One region of the Curtobacterium sp. MCBD17_026 genome, then DNA from elsewhere that is predicted to be linked to it. Evidence: predicted binding sites of a transcription regulator. Region 1 holds the regulator's gene; the other holds the start of a gene.
The links. The regulator HspR, encoded in region 1, represses chaperone genes until heat shock. The targets are predictions, from matches to a motif close to AAGTTGAGTCNNNNNGACTCAACTT.
Positions count from the first base shown of each region.

Region 2: a site for HspR is predicted at 2,389-2,413, ahead of DEI85_RS00315 (Hsp20/alpha crystallin family protein). Genes of this name have one in related genera too.

Region 1 covers NZ_CP126281.1:467,179-474,475, reverse strand. The annotation lists gene DEI85_RS02295 (glycoside hydrolase family 2 protein) at 1-1,896, opposite strand, end outside; gene DEI85_RS02290 (hypothetical protein) at 2,135-2,554, shown strand; gene DEI85_RS02285 (aldo/keto reductase) at 2,628-3,458, shown strand; gene DEI85_RS02280 (class I SAM-dependent methyltransferase) at 3,514-4,659, opposite strand; gene DEI85_RS02275 (heat shock protein transcriptional repressor HspR) at 4,819-5,229, opposite strand; gene DEI85_RS02270 (DnaJ C-terminal domain-containing protein) at 5,355-6,359, opposite strand; gene DEI85_RS02265 (nucleotide exchange factor GrpE) at 6,401-7,060, opposite strand; gene dnaK (molecular chaperone DnaK) at 7,063-7,297, opposite strand, start outside.
Region 2 covers NZ_CP126281.1:64,263-71,559, reverse strand. The annotation lists gene DEI85_RS00340 (TetR/AcrR family transcriptional regulator) at 1-128, opposite strand, end outside; gene DEI85_RS00335 (MarR family winged helix-turn-helix transcriptional regulator) at 264-800, opposite strand; gene DEI85_RS00330 (hypothetical protein) at 819-1,001, opposite strand; gene DEI85_RS00325 (MarR family winged helix-turn-helix transcriptional regulator) at 1,072-1,533, opposite strand; gene DEI85_RS00320 (alpha/beta fold hydrolase) at 1,584-2,327, shown strand; gene DEI85_RS00315 (Hsp20/alpha crystallin family protein) at 2,437-2,880, shown strand; gene DEI85_RS00310 (hypothetical protein) at 2,892-3,218, shown strand; gene DEI85_RS00305 (manganese catalase) at 3,301-4,182, opposite strand; gene DEI85_RS00300 (sensor histidine kinase) at 4,527-5,738, shown strand; gene DEI85_RS00295 (response regulator) at 5,735-6,406, shown strand; gene DEI85_RS00290 (TetR/AcrR family transcriptional regulator) at 6,403-7,155, opposite strand; gene DEI85_RS00285 (NmrA family NAD(P)-binding protein) at 7,235-7,297, shown strand, end outside.

The DNA of each region.
Region 1 (7,297 bases):
CGGCCACAGGTCGTTCAGCTGCCACACCACGACGCCGGTGTTGCGCGGCCAGTGCGTGCGCCAGTGCTCGATGCCGGTCGCGATCGCCCGCGCCTGCTGCAGCTGCGTCAGGTAGTGCCACGCGTCGAACGCGGCCGGGTCGACCGCGCCGAAGCGCGGCTCCAGCCCGCGGGCCAGCTTGGCCATCCCGTCGGCCGCCTTCTGGTGGTGGACCACACCGGGCGAGTCCACCCGGAGCGGCGAGTCCGTGACCGCCTCGCGCAGCGTGCGCCAGGCGGGCGGCGCCTGCCAGCCGAACTCGGACACGAACCGCGGCACCGACTCGCGGTAGGCGGTGTCGGGCAGCCGGTTCCAGACGTCCCACGAATGGTGCGTCTCGTGGTCGACCTCGTTCGCGGGCAGCGACTCGGAGCCGGACCACGGCGACGCGACCGTGTAGAAGCGCGACGGGTCGACGGCGTCGACGATGGTCGGCAGCAGGTCGAGGTAGTAGTCGAGTCCCCAGCCCCGATCGCCCAGCTCCGCACCCCAGCCGTCGGCGTCGTGCAGCCAGATGTTCTCGTTGTTGCCGTTCCAGACCACCAGCGAGGGGTGACGGGCGAGCCGGGCGACGTTGTCCCGCGCCTCGGCGATGACCTCGCTGCGGATCGGCTCGACCTCGGGGTAGGCCGAGCACGCGAACGGGAAGTCCTGCCAGACGAGCAGACCGAGTTCGTCGCAGACCTCGTAGAAGTCGCGCGATTCGTACACTCCGCCGCCCCAGACGCGCACGAGGTTCGTCCCGAGCGAGGCCGCGGTACCCAACCGGGACTCGAGTCGGGCACGGTCGACGCGCGAGATGATGACGTCGTCGGGGATCCAGTTGACGCCCCGGACGTCGATGAGCGTGCCGTTGACGTGCACGGCGAAGGGGCGACCGATGCCGTCGACCTGGGTCTCGATGCGGGTCGACCGGAACCCGGTGCGGAACGTGTCGCGGTCGAGCACCTCGCCGTCGACGGTCTGCAGCTCGACCACGACGTCGTACTGCGGCTGCGCACCGTAGCCGTGCGGCCACCAGCGCCGCGCCTCGGGGACGCGCACGGTGACGACCGTCTCGTCGTCCTTCGGGGTCAGCTGCGCGCGGGACCGCTGGCGTGTGGTGCCGCCGTCCTCGGTCTCGCCGCTGACGGTGACGACGAGCACGAGGTCGTCGTCCTCGCCGTCCTGGTCCAGGTCGTTCATGCCCGAGCGCTCGACGGTGATGTGCGCATCGAGCACGCCCTCGCCGGCCTCGACGTCGACGAGCGGGCGGACCTCGCGCAGGCGGGCGGTCGACCAACGCTCGATCGCGACCGGCCGCCAGGGGCCGCTCGTGACCGCCGTCAGGCCCCAGTCCCAGCCGAAGTTCGACGCCATCTTGCGGATGTACGGGAACGGCTCGTCGTACGGACCGGGCATGCTGCCCGCCTTCGCGGCGACCCGGCCGGCCTCGCGGTAGGGCGACTCGAACAGGATCTCGAGGTCCTTCGTGGTACCGCCGGACCCCGTCTGCACCCGGGCGTCGAACCGGTACCGACGGTGCATGTTGCGGGTCGTGCCCACGACGACGCCGTCCAGGCTGAGCTCCGCGACCGTGTCCAGGCCGTCGCAGACCAGGTCGACGCGCTCGTGGCCCCGCGGGTCGACGTCGACCGTGCGGCGGTAGGCCCAGTCGGCGCGTCCGACCCACTTGGCAGGCTGCTCGTTCAGGTGGAACGTCGGGTCCGGCAGCAGGCCCTCCCGCTCCAGGTCGGTGTGCACCTGGCCCGGCACCGTCGCCGGGATGGCAGGGCCCGCGACACCGTCCGGTGCGCCGGTTCCCCCGGCCAGGGTCACTGTCCAGTCGTCGCGGAGTTCCTCGCGTTCGAGGGTCATGCGGGTCCTTCTCTTCGGCGGCAGGGTGTCCGTCAGCCTCGGTCGGGGACGCCGACCGGCGGTCCGACCCACGGCCGGTTCCCACGGCCTGGAGGCTCGGCACCGGTTGCCCGGGCGTCGTCACGTCGCGCGCACGAACGGGTTGCGCTCGCGCGAGGGGTGCTCGGCGATGCTAGTACGGGATGCTTTCGGCAACCTAGGTGGTGACAGGGGCGGGTCGCGCGGGCAAGGTGGGAACGTGATCACCGTCGAACTCGCCAGGTCCCTCCGTGACGCCGGCCTCCGCTGGCACCCCGAGACCGGGGACCGGTTCGTGATCGACAAGCCCGGCATCGACGACGACGTCTACACGGTGTCCGAGATGACCGTGGAGCGGCACGACTCCCCCACCGGCACGATCCTCGGCTTCAACGGCACCACCGAGTGGGCGCTCGACTCGGTCACCGCCACCGAGTCGCTCTGGCTGCCCCGCGAGGACCAGCTCCGCGAACTCCTCGGGCCCTCGTTCATCGGACTGACCCGGGTGCAGGTCGGCGGTCGCGTGGTCTTCACCGTGACGGCGACGATCGGCGGGGCCGACCGCAGCTTCGCGTCCGAGGTGCCGGCCATCGCCTACGGGCAGGCCCTGCAGGCGTACATCACGGCTGCGCTCGCTTGAACGGCGCGCCCGGTGTCGCCGTTCCTGGGCGTTGCCGGGATGGGCGCTGAGGGGCGTTTGGTTGCATGGCACCATGACCGTTCCGAACATCACCCTGAACGACGGCAAGACCATCCCGCAGCTCGGCTTCGGTGTCTTCCAGATCGACCCCTCCGAGACGAAGGCCGCCACGCTGGCCGCGCTCGAGGTCGGCTACCGCCACATCGACACCGCCGAGATGTACGGCAACGAGAAGGAGGTCGGCGAGGCGATCGCTTCGTCCGGCATCCCGCGCGAGGAGATCTTCGTCACCTCGAAGCTCAACAACGGCTTCCACGACCCGGCCGCGGCGCTGGAGAACGGCAAGAAGTCGGCCGACCTGCTCGGCGGCTACACCGACCTGTTCCTCATCCACTGGCCCCTGCCCACCGTCTCGGACTTCGTCCCGACGTGGAAGGCCCTCGAGGAGCTGTACCACGCCGGCACCGCCCGCTCGATCGGTGTCTCGAACTTCCAGGCGCACCACCTGCACCGCCTGCGCGCCGAGACCGACGTCCCGCCGTCGGTCAACCAGATCGAGGTGCACCCGTACCTCGTGCAGGACGACCTCCGCGCCGTGAACCGCGAGCTCGGCATCGCGACCGAGGCGTGGTCCCCCATCGCGCAGGGCCTCGTCCTCGACGACGAGACCATCACCCGCGTCGCCGCGTCGGTCGGCAAGTCCCCGGCCCAGGTGGTCCTCCGCTGGCACATCCAGCGCGGCGACATCGTGTTCCCGAAGTCGGTCACCCGTGCCCGCGTCGAGGAGAACTTCGCGATCTTCGACTTCGAGCTCTCGGACGAGGACATGACGGACATCACCGCCCTCGACAAGGGTCACCGCACGGGCCCCGACCCCGACACGTTCGACTACGTGCCGGCCTGATCGGTCCCAGCACCGTCGCGAGAGCCGTCCGGGTCAGCCCGGGCGGCTCTCGCCGTCAGCGGTTGGTCGCGACCGAGGCCGTCACCGTGAACTTCGGGGTCCGGACGACCTCACGGGTCGGCCCGACCAGGCGCGAGAGCACCGGCCGGTAGCGCAGGTGCGTGTTCCAGACGCACCACAGTTCACCGCCGGCCTGGAGGATCGTGGCCGCGTTCCGGAACATCGCCTCGGCCGTGTCCGTGGTCACCGTGGTGTCCGCGTGGAACGGCGGGTTGCAGAGCACGAGCTGCGCAGACCCCTCGGCGAGCTCGTCGCCCGCGTCGGTCCGCAGCACCGTCACCCGGTCGGCCACGCCGTTGGCCTCCGCCGTCGCGCGCGTCGACTCGACCGCGATCCGGGACACGTCGGTGGCGATCACCCGGACCGCGGGACGTCGGCGAGCCACCGCAGCGGCGATCACGCCGTTGCCGCACCCCAGGTCGACGACGGTACGAGCGGTCGGGACCGCCTGGTCCATCGCGTCCAGCAGCACCCGCGTGCCCTGGTCGAGTGACGCCCCGGCGAACACGCCGCCGTGCGCGACCAGGGTCATGCCGAGGTCGTCGACGTGCACCGACCGGGGCCAGGGGTTCGTCGTGGCGGCGCGGTCGGCCTGCGCTCGCAGGGGGTCCTGCGCGATGAGCAACCGGGACTTGCCGCGCCCCCTGGAAGCCGTGACCTCGCCGAACGAGCGCCGGAGCACGTCGTTCTGCGTCACGTGCATGTACTTCACGTTGCCGCCGCAGAGCAGCACCACGTCGGGCGCCGCGAACCGGGCGACGGCGCGGGCGATCTCGTCGAGCCGATCGTGCGACTTCGACAGCCGCAGCACCACGAGCCGCACGTCGCGGAAGGCGTCCTCGAGCGAGTCAGGGTGGTGGAAGCCGCGCAGTCCGAACGTGCCGGCGTTGGCCTCGAGCGCCCGCTCCCCCACCAGGGAGTCCTGCACGACGCGGATGTCGCTCGCCCCGTACTGCGTGATGAGGCCGAGCGTCAGCACCCCGTACCGGTCGTCGACGACCGCGACCTCGCCGGGCTGCCGGAGTGCGTCGCCGTGCACGTGCGGTGCTTCGTCGAGCAGGAAGCGGTCGGTGCCGTCGATCGCGATCAGGTCAGGCGCGTCGTCGTCGCGTCGGCGGAAGAGGTCGGCGAAGTCTGGCACCGCGTCAGCGTACCCGGCGGCTGACGTGTCGCGGTGAGGATCGCACCCGACAACGCCACGACCGAAGCCCCCGTCCGCTTCACCATCAACTGAGCCCCGGCTCACAGAACGTCCCCGGTGACCAGATGGTCACCGGGGACGTTCGCCGCTCTCCGACACTCAGCGCGGCCCGCGGTAGAGCACGATCTGCGTGTTCCGCTGCGGCCGCGAACCCGCCTTGAGCGAGATCGCCGCACCACTCGCGGTGGCGGCGAAGACCCGTGCACCGGGCCGGTTGATGAGCTGGTCGGCCAGCGCCGACTCGAGCTCCCGCACCCGGTCACGCAGCGCCTTGTTCTCGTTCTCCAGGTCGAGCACCCGCCGGATGCCCTCCAGCGACACCCCCTCGGAGCCGAGGCGCGCGATCTCGCGAAGCTGCACCACGTCGCGCATCGAGTAGCGCCGCGACCCACCCCGGGTTCGACCCGGCACGACCAGGCCGAGCCGGTCGTACTGCCGGAGCGTCTGCGGGTGCATCTCGGCGAGCTCCGCAGCGACCGCGATCGCGAAGACGGGCGAGTTCTCGTCCATGTCGGTCATGGCGCGTTCCTTTCCGTCGTCCGCGTGGGGTGGAAACCCGCCTGGAGGAACGGCGAGCGTCCGTCAGGAAGCCGCGCCGTTCCTCCAGGCCGGGTCGACTGCTGTGGTCGCGCGCGCTAGTCGCGCGCCTTGGCGAGGAGGTCCTCGCGGGGGTTCTCGTCGGGCAGCGCAGCCGCGAGTGCCTCGACGGCCTCGCGCTGCTTGTCCGACAGGTGCGACGGCACCGCGACCTGGACGGTCGCGAGCAGGTCGCCCGTGCCGTTCTTCGTCGTGACGCCACGGCCCTTGACGCGCAGGACGCGACCCGACGGCGTGCCGGGGGCGACCTTGAGCTTCACGGGCGGACCACCGAGCGTCGGGACCTCGATCGTCGCGCCGAGCGCCGCCTCGGTGAACGTCACGGGGACGTCCACGCGCAGGTTGAGCCCGTCGCGCTCGAACACCGGGTGCTTCCGCACCGACACGGCGACCACGAGGTCACCGGCCTCACCACCGTCGGGCGAGGGCTCGCCGCGGCCGCGCAGACGGATCTTCTGACCGTCGGCGACACCCGCGGGGATGCGGACGTTCACCGGTCGACCGTTGCCCTGCGACAGCTTGACGGTGTCACCGGCGATCGCCGTGGTGAAGTCGAGGGTCGTCGACGCCGTGACGTCGCGGCCCTTCGTCGGCCCACCGAAGCCGCGGTAGCCGCCGGAGGTCTGACCGAAGCCACCACCCCCGCCGAACATCCCGCCGAGGATGTCCTCGAAACCGCCGGCACCGCCCGGGCCGCCCTGGCCGAAGCGGACGCGCTGTCCGCCACCGCCCTGCTGCCCGAACATCCCGCCGAAGACGTCCTCGAACCCGCCCTGCCCTCCGCCGCCCGCCGTGAAGCGGGCGCCGGAGCCCATCGCGCGGACCTGGTCGTACTCCTGGCGCTGCTCCTTGTCGGAGAGCACCGAGTACGCCTCGCTGATCTCCTTGAAGCGGTTCTCGGCGGCGGCGTCACCCGGGTTGGAGTCCGGGTGGAACTGCCGCGCGAGCTTCCGGTACGTCTTCTTCAGCTCGGCGTCGGAGGCGTCCTTGGACACGCCGAGGACCTTGTAGAAGTCCTTGTCGAACCAATCCTGACTGGCCATGGATCACCTGCCTTCTTCTGTCGTCACCGTGGGGACCCGGCTCAGGCCGGGACCGCCACCGCGACCTTGGCCGCGCGGAGGACCCGCTCACCGAGCTTGTAGCCCGGCTCGACGACGTCCGCGACGGTCTGTCCGGTGGCACCCGGGGTGGGGAGCTGGACGATCGCCTCGTGGATGTTCGGGTCGAACGCCTCGCCCTTCTCGCCGATCTGCACCAGCTTGAACTTCTCGAAGCCCCCGCGGATCTTCTGGCCGATGACCTGCATCGGGCCCTCGGCGAGGTCACCGTGGGCCTCGGCCCGGGTGAGGTCGTCGAGCGCCGGCAGCAGTGCCCGCACCACTTCGGCGATGGCGACCTCGCGGTTGGCCTCACGGTCACGCTCGACGCGCTTCCGGAAGTTCACCAGCTCGGCCTGCGCACGGAGCATGTCCGCACGCATCTCGGCGACGAGGTCGCGGTCCTCGGTGCTCAGCTTGTCCTCGGCGATGCCGCGGGCTGCGTCGGCGAGCAGTGCTTCGTCCTCCGGGGAGAGATCATTCGCTGCATCGGCCGCCGGGCCCCCGGCGGCGGGGCCGTCCGTCGGTACTTCGACGTCGGGCCCCTCCGCATCGATGAGGTCCTCGGGCTCGGCAGCGTTCGTGGCATCGCCCTCGACCTGGGGCTCGTCCTCGTGGGGCGCGTTGTCCTTGGGATCCGTCATCGTTACTTCTTGTCCTTGTCGTCCTCGTCGTCCACGACCTCGGCGTCGACGATGTCCTCGTCGTCGGCCGGCTGCTCACCCGCGGGCTGCTCGCCACCGGCGGTACCGGCTGCTGCGTCCTGCTGGCTGTAGATGGCCTGGCCGAGCTTGCCCTGCGACTCGTTGAGCTTGTCGAAGGCGGTCTTCACGGCGTCGTCGTCCTCGCCCGCGAGAGCGGACTTGAGCGCGTCGACGTCG
Region 2 (7,297 bases), 400 kb from region 1:
GCGTCGACCCCCTGCTCCGCGACCATGCGGATCATCTCGTCGAGGATCTGCGTGCGCCGCTCGGCGCCCTTGCGGTACCCGCCGCGGCGCGGCTGGGCCGCGTCGGCGTCGTCCGCGGGGTGGGTCATGCACCCAACTTACCGCTGGAAGGTTTTCTCGCCACCGTCCGGTCTGGAGGCCCGTGGCGGGCGCACCACGGGCCTCCCGTCCGTCTCGCCGGTCGCGTCACACCCGCCGGGCCGCGTCAGCCCGGCGTGCTCGCGTCAGTCCTGGTCGTCGACCGTGTACTCGTCGACCGGCGCGGGCATGCCCGCGGCGAGCGCGTCGACGATCTTCGTGAGCGAGTCGGCGAGGACGGCGTTGTCCGCGTCGGGGAGTTGCTCGAGCACCTCGACGACGGCCGCGTGGAAGCGCGCGTACGAGGCGTCGATCTTCTCGGCGGCCTGGTCGGTCGGGGCGAGCACCTGCGCACGACGGTCCGTGGGGTGCGCCGTGCGCGACAGCAGCCCCTTCTGCACGAGCCCGTCGACGATCTTGGTGACCGAGGCGTTCGAGACGGCGAGCATGACGGCGAGGTCCTTCGGGCCCATCGCCCGGCCGTCCCGGTGCGCCTGGAGCATGTACCGGACGGCGAGGAACTCGTTCTTCGACAGGCCGCTCTCGATGCGGGCGGACTCGATCTGCTGGTCCTCGGCGTGCTGCAGGCGGAGCAGCGCGTCGACAGCGGTCTTCGCGACCCGGGACTCGGGCTCGCGGGCGTAGAGGTGGACGTGCTCTCGACGGACGACGGTCAACGGCATGGGGTCATGCGCTCCTTGCTAAACGGCAGGCGTGGTGAAGAAGTCCGCGTAGGACGGTTCGGAACGACCGGCGAGCAGCGAGGGGTCCTGGATGCGACGCGCGACGTACGCGTCGATGATCGCCGGGTCGGTGAGACCGACGCGCGTGTGGCTGCCACCGATCCGTGCCGTCCGAGGCATCCCGGAGTACGTGCTGTGCATGTCCTGTCCCGCCCTTCTTGCTTGCCGTGTGTCCCCTGCGGACGCCTGAACTCTTTCACGAAGTGAACGGTCAGTTCAACGAACCATTCGCGCTGTGTACGTTTTGCGCGCCGAACGGTTCGGGACCGTCGGTCAGGGTCGTCAGGAGCTGCAGGAGTGCCGCCCGTCGCGGCTCGTCGAGCGGTGCGAACAGGCCGTCGAGCACCCCCTCGGCGATGCGGTGTCCCTCCTCGAGCACCCGCCGACCGTCCTCGGTGACGGTGTGCTCGATCCGGCGGCCCCGGCCGGCGGTCCGGGTGATGAGCCCACGGCCGAGCATGCGGTTCGCGAGGGTGCCGAACGCCTGGTCGCTCTGGAACGTCGCGACGGCGAGGTCGTGCCCGGATGCGCGGGGCATCCGGTCGATCGCGCGCAGGGCGTCCCACTGCACGAGCGTCACGCCGAGGTCGCGCAGGGCGGCGTCCATCGTGCGGTGGTTGCGGTACTGCGCCCGCTTGACGGCGTGGCCCAGGGCTTCGAGGTCGGTCGGCATGGTGCTACGGTATCAACACTCGTACATAAACATGTTGATACGGAGCATTCATGACCGACACCCGCACCCGCACCGCGCTCGTCCTGCACGGTGGCGGTGGCCCCAGGACCGTCGCACCGATCGTCGCGCACCTCGCGCCCGCCTTCCACGTCGTCGCCCCCACGCACCCCGGGTGGGACGGCACCCCGCGCCCGGACGGGATCGACTCCGTCCCGGCCCTGGCGGCCGCGTACCTCGAGCAGCTCCTCGCCGCCGGGGAGCAGGACGTCGTGCTCGTGGGGTCGTCGATCGGCGGCTGGATCGCCCTCGAGATGGCCGTGCAGGCAGCTGCCGACGACCGGTTCGCCGGGGTCGTCGGTGCCGTCGTCGACATCGACGGCGTGGGTGCGGTGGTCGAGGGCGAACCGATCGCCGACTTCTTCGCCCTCGATGCCCGCGGGCTGGCCGAGGTCGCCTGGCACGATCCCGAGCGGGGGTACCAGGACCCGGCGTCGGTCACCGAGGAACAACAGGCGGTGCAGCGGTCGAACGGGCAGACCATGGCGGTCGTCGCCGGCCGGTCGATGAGCGACCCGACCCTGCTCCGGCGGCTCGGGGCCGTACGGGTGCCGACGCTCGTGGTCTTCGGTGCGAGCGACGCGGTCGTGACCCCGGCGTACGGTCGCGCGGTGGCGGCGGCCGTGCCGGGTGCGGTGTTCGCCGAGGTCCCGGCGGCCGGGCACCTGCCCCATCTCGAGGCCCCCGGGGCGACGTGGGCGGTCATCGACCCGTTCCTGGCGCCACTGCTCGGCTGAGTTCTCGGCGTCCTCTGAGCGATCTTTTGGCACTCACCAGGGTCGAGTGCTAAAACGGTCGCAGTTGAGTCGAGGGGACTCAACGAGAACCACGAAGGAGTTGATTTCGATGACGATGAACTTCGACCCGTTCCGCGAGCTCGACCGCCTCGCGGGTTCGCTCCTCGGCACCGCCGCCGGCCCGCGCTCGATGCCGATGGACCTGTACCGCACCGGGGACCACTACGTCCTCGACGTCGACCTGCCCGGCATCGACCCGGGCTCCGTCGACATCGACGTGGACGGCTCCGTCCTGACCATCCGCGCCGAGCGCACCCTGGGCGCGCCCGAGGGCTCGCAGTGGCTCACGCGTGAGCGCCAGCCCGGCACGTTCGTCCGGCAGCTGACGCTCGGCGACGGCCTGGACGCCGAGCGCATCACCGCCGGGTACGACAACGGCGTGCTGAGCGTCACGATCCCCGTCAAGGAGTCCGCGAAGCCGCGCAAGATCGCCGTCACCGTCGGTGGCGCGTCCGAGCAGCTCGCGGTCGGTTCCGGCGCCGCCGCCGAGTGAGGAGCTGAGCGATGACGTCCGTCCTGCTGAACGCTGTGGTCGCGGTCCTCGTCGTCACCGCGGCCCTCGCGCTGACGAGCCTGGACCGGCGCACCGCCGTGCTCCTCGGGGCCACCGGCAGCCTGACCGGCACGTTCCTGACCTGGGTCGCCGCGCCCCGGCTCTTCGAGCAGTCGCTCCTGGCGCCCTGGGTCGCGGCGGTCCTCGGCACGGCCCTGCTGATCGCGGGGTGGAGCGCGGTCCGCTCCTACTCGGGCATCTTCGAGGCACCACGCGACGAAGAACCCGAGACGGGGGCACTGATGACCGTGGGCGGGTCCGCCCCGTCGGTGCGGTGACCATGTGACGGACAGGAGGCCCGGTGCACGTCGTGCGCCGGGCCTCCCGTCTTTCCGTCGGTCGCGTGGGCGACCGTCGGGACTACTCCTTGTTCAGCTTGTCCTGCACCAGGCCGGCCGTCTTCTCGACGACGTTCGGCAGCTCGGTGGTGCCGTAGAGCCGGACGTCGGGGTGCGTGGGCGGGGGCATCGGGACCGAGGTCGTCGGGCCGTCGTGGTACGAGTACTCGCCCTTGCCGTCGAACGAGGGGCCGCTCGCCCACGGGCCGTTCTTCGCCTCGGCACCGTCGGAGAAGTTGAGGTACTGGTAGTTGACCTCCTGGTTCTCCTTCGACTGCGGGAAGTTGCTCGGCACGGGGAAGCCCTCGACGCCCTTCTCGCGCAGCTCGGCCGCGGCGGTCGCCCACATGTTCTGGTGCATGGTGTCGCGGGCGATGAGGAAGGACAGCAGGTCCCGCACGCCGTGGTCGTCGGTCATGTGGTAGAGCCGGGCGGCCTGCACACGACCCTGCATCTCGGCGTTCTCGTTCGCCGTGAAGTCGGCGAGCAGGTTGCCGCTGGCGGTGATGTACGAGCCCTGCCAGGGGTTGCCGTTGCTGTCCACCGGACGGGCGCCCGCACCGGCGACGATCGCGTGCTGGACGTCCGTGCCGCCGACGATCGCGGCGACCGTCGGGTCGTCCTGCAGCGCGTCCTCGGTGATCCCGAGCGGGGACTTCTCGAGCAGCTGGGCGATCATCGTCGCGAGCATCTCGACGTGGCCCATCTCCTCGGCGCCGATGCCGAACACCATGTCGCGGTACTTGCCGGGGATGTGCATGTTCCACGCCTGGAACTGGTACTGCAGGGCGACGGAGATCTCTCCGTACTGGCCACCGAGCACCTCCTGCAGCTTGCGGGCGTAGATCGCGTCGGGCTTGTCGGGCGTTGCCTTGAACTGGAGTTCCTGCTTGTGGAAGTACAAATCGTGCTCCTTCGTGTCGATCGAGCGATTGCACCGCCGATGGTTCGCCGGGGGCACTGAGCGGCCGTCCAAGGTGGCCGGATCACGCAGAGGGTGTCCCGGATGGGCCGGTTCCACGGCTCCGGGTCCACCGCCGGCTTCACCCGGCAGGACGAGGCCCTTCGGTCGACCGCCCGATGCCCTCGGCCGTCCGGTTGCGCAGGCTGGGAACATGCAGACCTCGACCAAGCACACGATCGCCACCCTGCTGCTCTGCGCGGCGATCGTGGTCGCCACCGTCATCGCACTCATGGCCATGACCCCGCCCGCGTGACGCCGCGGTGCGGCATGGGAGGATCGCTCTCGTGACCGAACGGGGCAGGTTCCTCCGGCCGCTCGCCACCCGGTCGATCGTCATCGACGTGGCCTGGGCGGTCCTGGCGGCGTTCGTCTTCCTGCTGCCCATCGACCTCGAGCTCGAGCACGCGAGCCTCGCCGCGGTGCTGTCGGCCTCGGTGGCGATCGCCCTGCGTCGCGTCTCCCCGTCCGCCGCGATGGCGATGGTCGTCGTCCTCGGGGTGATCCAGGTCGGCGGCGGCGAGCGCCCGTCGCTGGTGGACCTCGCGCTGTTCGTCGTGATCGGCACCGCCGCCGTCGTGGGCACCCGCACCGAGGTCGTCGTCTCCGGCGTGCTCGCGGTCGTCGCCGGAGCGGGTGCGACGGTCTACCTGGCGTCGACCGGCTTCCGGTTCCTCGTGCTCATCAACGGCCCGCGCGACCAGGCCTTCCTGGCGATGGCCGCCCCGGTGACCGCGCTGCTCGGGGTCTGGGCGGGCGGGGTCGCCGTCCGGGCCTTCCGCTCCCGCGACCGCGAGTCGGAGCGCCGTGCCGACGCCGAGGCCGCAGCATCACGTGCCGAGGCCGTCGCCACCGAGGCCGAGGCCACCGCCACCCGCGCCATCGACGTCGCCGAGTCCGAACGCATCCGCGCCGACATCGCCCGCGACGTGCACGATGTCGTCGGCCACTCGCTCGCGGTCATCATCGCGCAGGCGGACTCGGTGCCGTTCCTCGACGACGAGGCGCGCATCCGAGCGGTCAGCGCCACCATCGCGAGCACCGCCCGGAGCTCCCTGGTCGAGGTCCGACAGGTCCTCGGGCACATCGACGGCTCTGCCGAGGCGACCGGCCCGGGCTCACTCGAGGAGATCGTGCAGGGCATCCGCGACGCCGGGGTCGACGTCGACCGCACGGTGCGCGGGGTCCCGCTGGCCCTGCGCCCGGACACCGGCACCGCCGCCCGCCGTGTGCTGCAGGAGATGCTCACGAACGCCCTGCGCCACGGTGCCCCCGGCAACCCGGTCGTCGTGCGGGAGACCTGGCGGAACGCCGACCTGGTGCTCGAGGTCGAGAACGTCGCCGGCGACGGCAGCACCGCGGGCTCGGGCCGCGGGATCGACGGCATGGACTCGCGCCTCGGCGCCCTCGGTGGGTCGTTCGACGCCGCCGTGCTGGACGACGTGTTCACGGCACGCGCCCGCATCCCGTTCGACGTCCAAGGGGGACCCGTCCGATGACCGAACCGATCAGGATCCTGCTCACCGACGACCAGGCGCTGTTCCGCGCCGGACTCCGGGTGGTGCTGGACGCCCAGGACGACATGCGCGTGGTCGGTGAGGCCTCCGACGGCGCCGAAGCGCTCGCACTCATCCCCGAGGTGCGCCCCGACGTGGTGCTGCTCGACATGCGGATGGCCGGCATGGACGGCGTGGAGACCGTCCGGCAGCTCCACTCCGGCGCCGTCCCGGGCCCGCTGCCCCGCGTCGTCGTGCTCACCACCTTCGGGCTCGACCCGGCGGCGGCGACCGCGATCCGGCTCGGCGCCAGCGGGTTCCTGCTCAAGGACACCACGCCGCCGTTCCTGTTCGCCGCGGTGCGGGCCGTGCACGAGGGCAGCTCGGTCATCGCACCGAACGACCTCGCGCAGCTGTTCGGCACCGACGTCGCGCGGGCCCCGGCACCGCAGCCGCCCGAGTTCGCGACCCTGACCGAGCGGGAGCGCGTCGTGTTCGGGTGGGCGTCCCGCGGCCTGTCGAACGCCGAGATCGCCACCAAGGAGTACGTCACCGAGTCGACGGTGAAGACCCAGATCTCGAGCATCCTCGGCAAGTTGTCGCTGCGGGACCGGGTGCAGCTCGTCGTCTACGCACACGACCACGGGCTGGCGGGCACCCGCGAGGACTAGTCCGCGGCGATCCGGTCGAGCCACTCCGCGAGCATCGTCCGCTCGGCTGCCGACAGTCGATCGAGCCGGGACGCTGCGGCACGGAGTGTGATCGCGGCGCTCGTCACGGCGTCACGCCCCCGGCCCTGACCACCCGGGGCCGCGCCGCCGTCGTCCGTCGTCGCCCCGCTCGGCACGAGGATCCTCCCGAGCACGGCCTCCAGGACGTCATCGGCGAGTGACGGGTCCCGCTCGTCCGCCGGAGCGGCCAGGATCGCGAGCACCGCACCGGTACCGGCCGCGTGCACGAGCTCGACCGCGCGGCGCTCCGGCACGGCCAGTCGTCCGGCCTCGGCCACCCGCCGGATGCGTTCGGCGAGCAGCGCGGTGCCGGCGCGGGCGGCTGCCGACCGACGACCGCGCTCCGGGTCGCTCAACAGCACGAACAGGTCGGGGTTCGCCAGCCCGAAGCCGATCGTCATCGACCACCCGGTGCGCAGGTCCTCGACGGGGTCGGTCGCCTCGTCACGAGCAGCTCGGACGGCGTCGGCCTTCATCGCCGAGAACGTCGCCATCGCGTGCTCGGCGACCGCTTCGAGCAGGCCGTCCTTGTCACCGAACAGCCGGTAGATGGTCGGTGCCTGGACGCCTGCGCCGTCCGCGACCGCCCGCGTGGTCACCGCCGCGGCACCGCGTTCGCGCAGCATGGAGCCGGCGACCTCGACGATGCGCGAACGCGTCTCGTCACGCTGACTTCCCTGCTCGACCACGGAACAACGATAACGGATGTGTGCTATCACTGTGTTACCAGCGATACCAACACGCTGTTTCCACCGATACGGAGAAGTCATGATCGTCATCACCGGGGCCACCGGAGCCCTCAACGGCGCCACCGCCGACCACCTGCTCGAG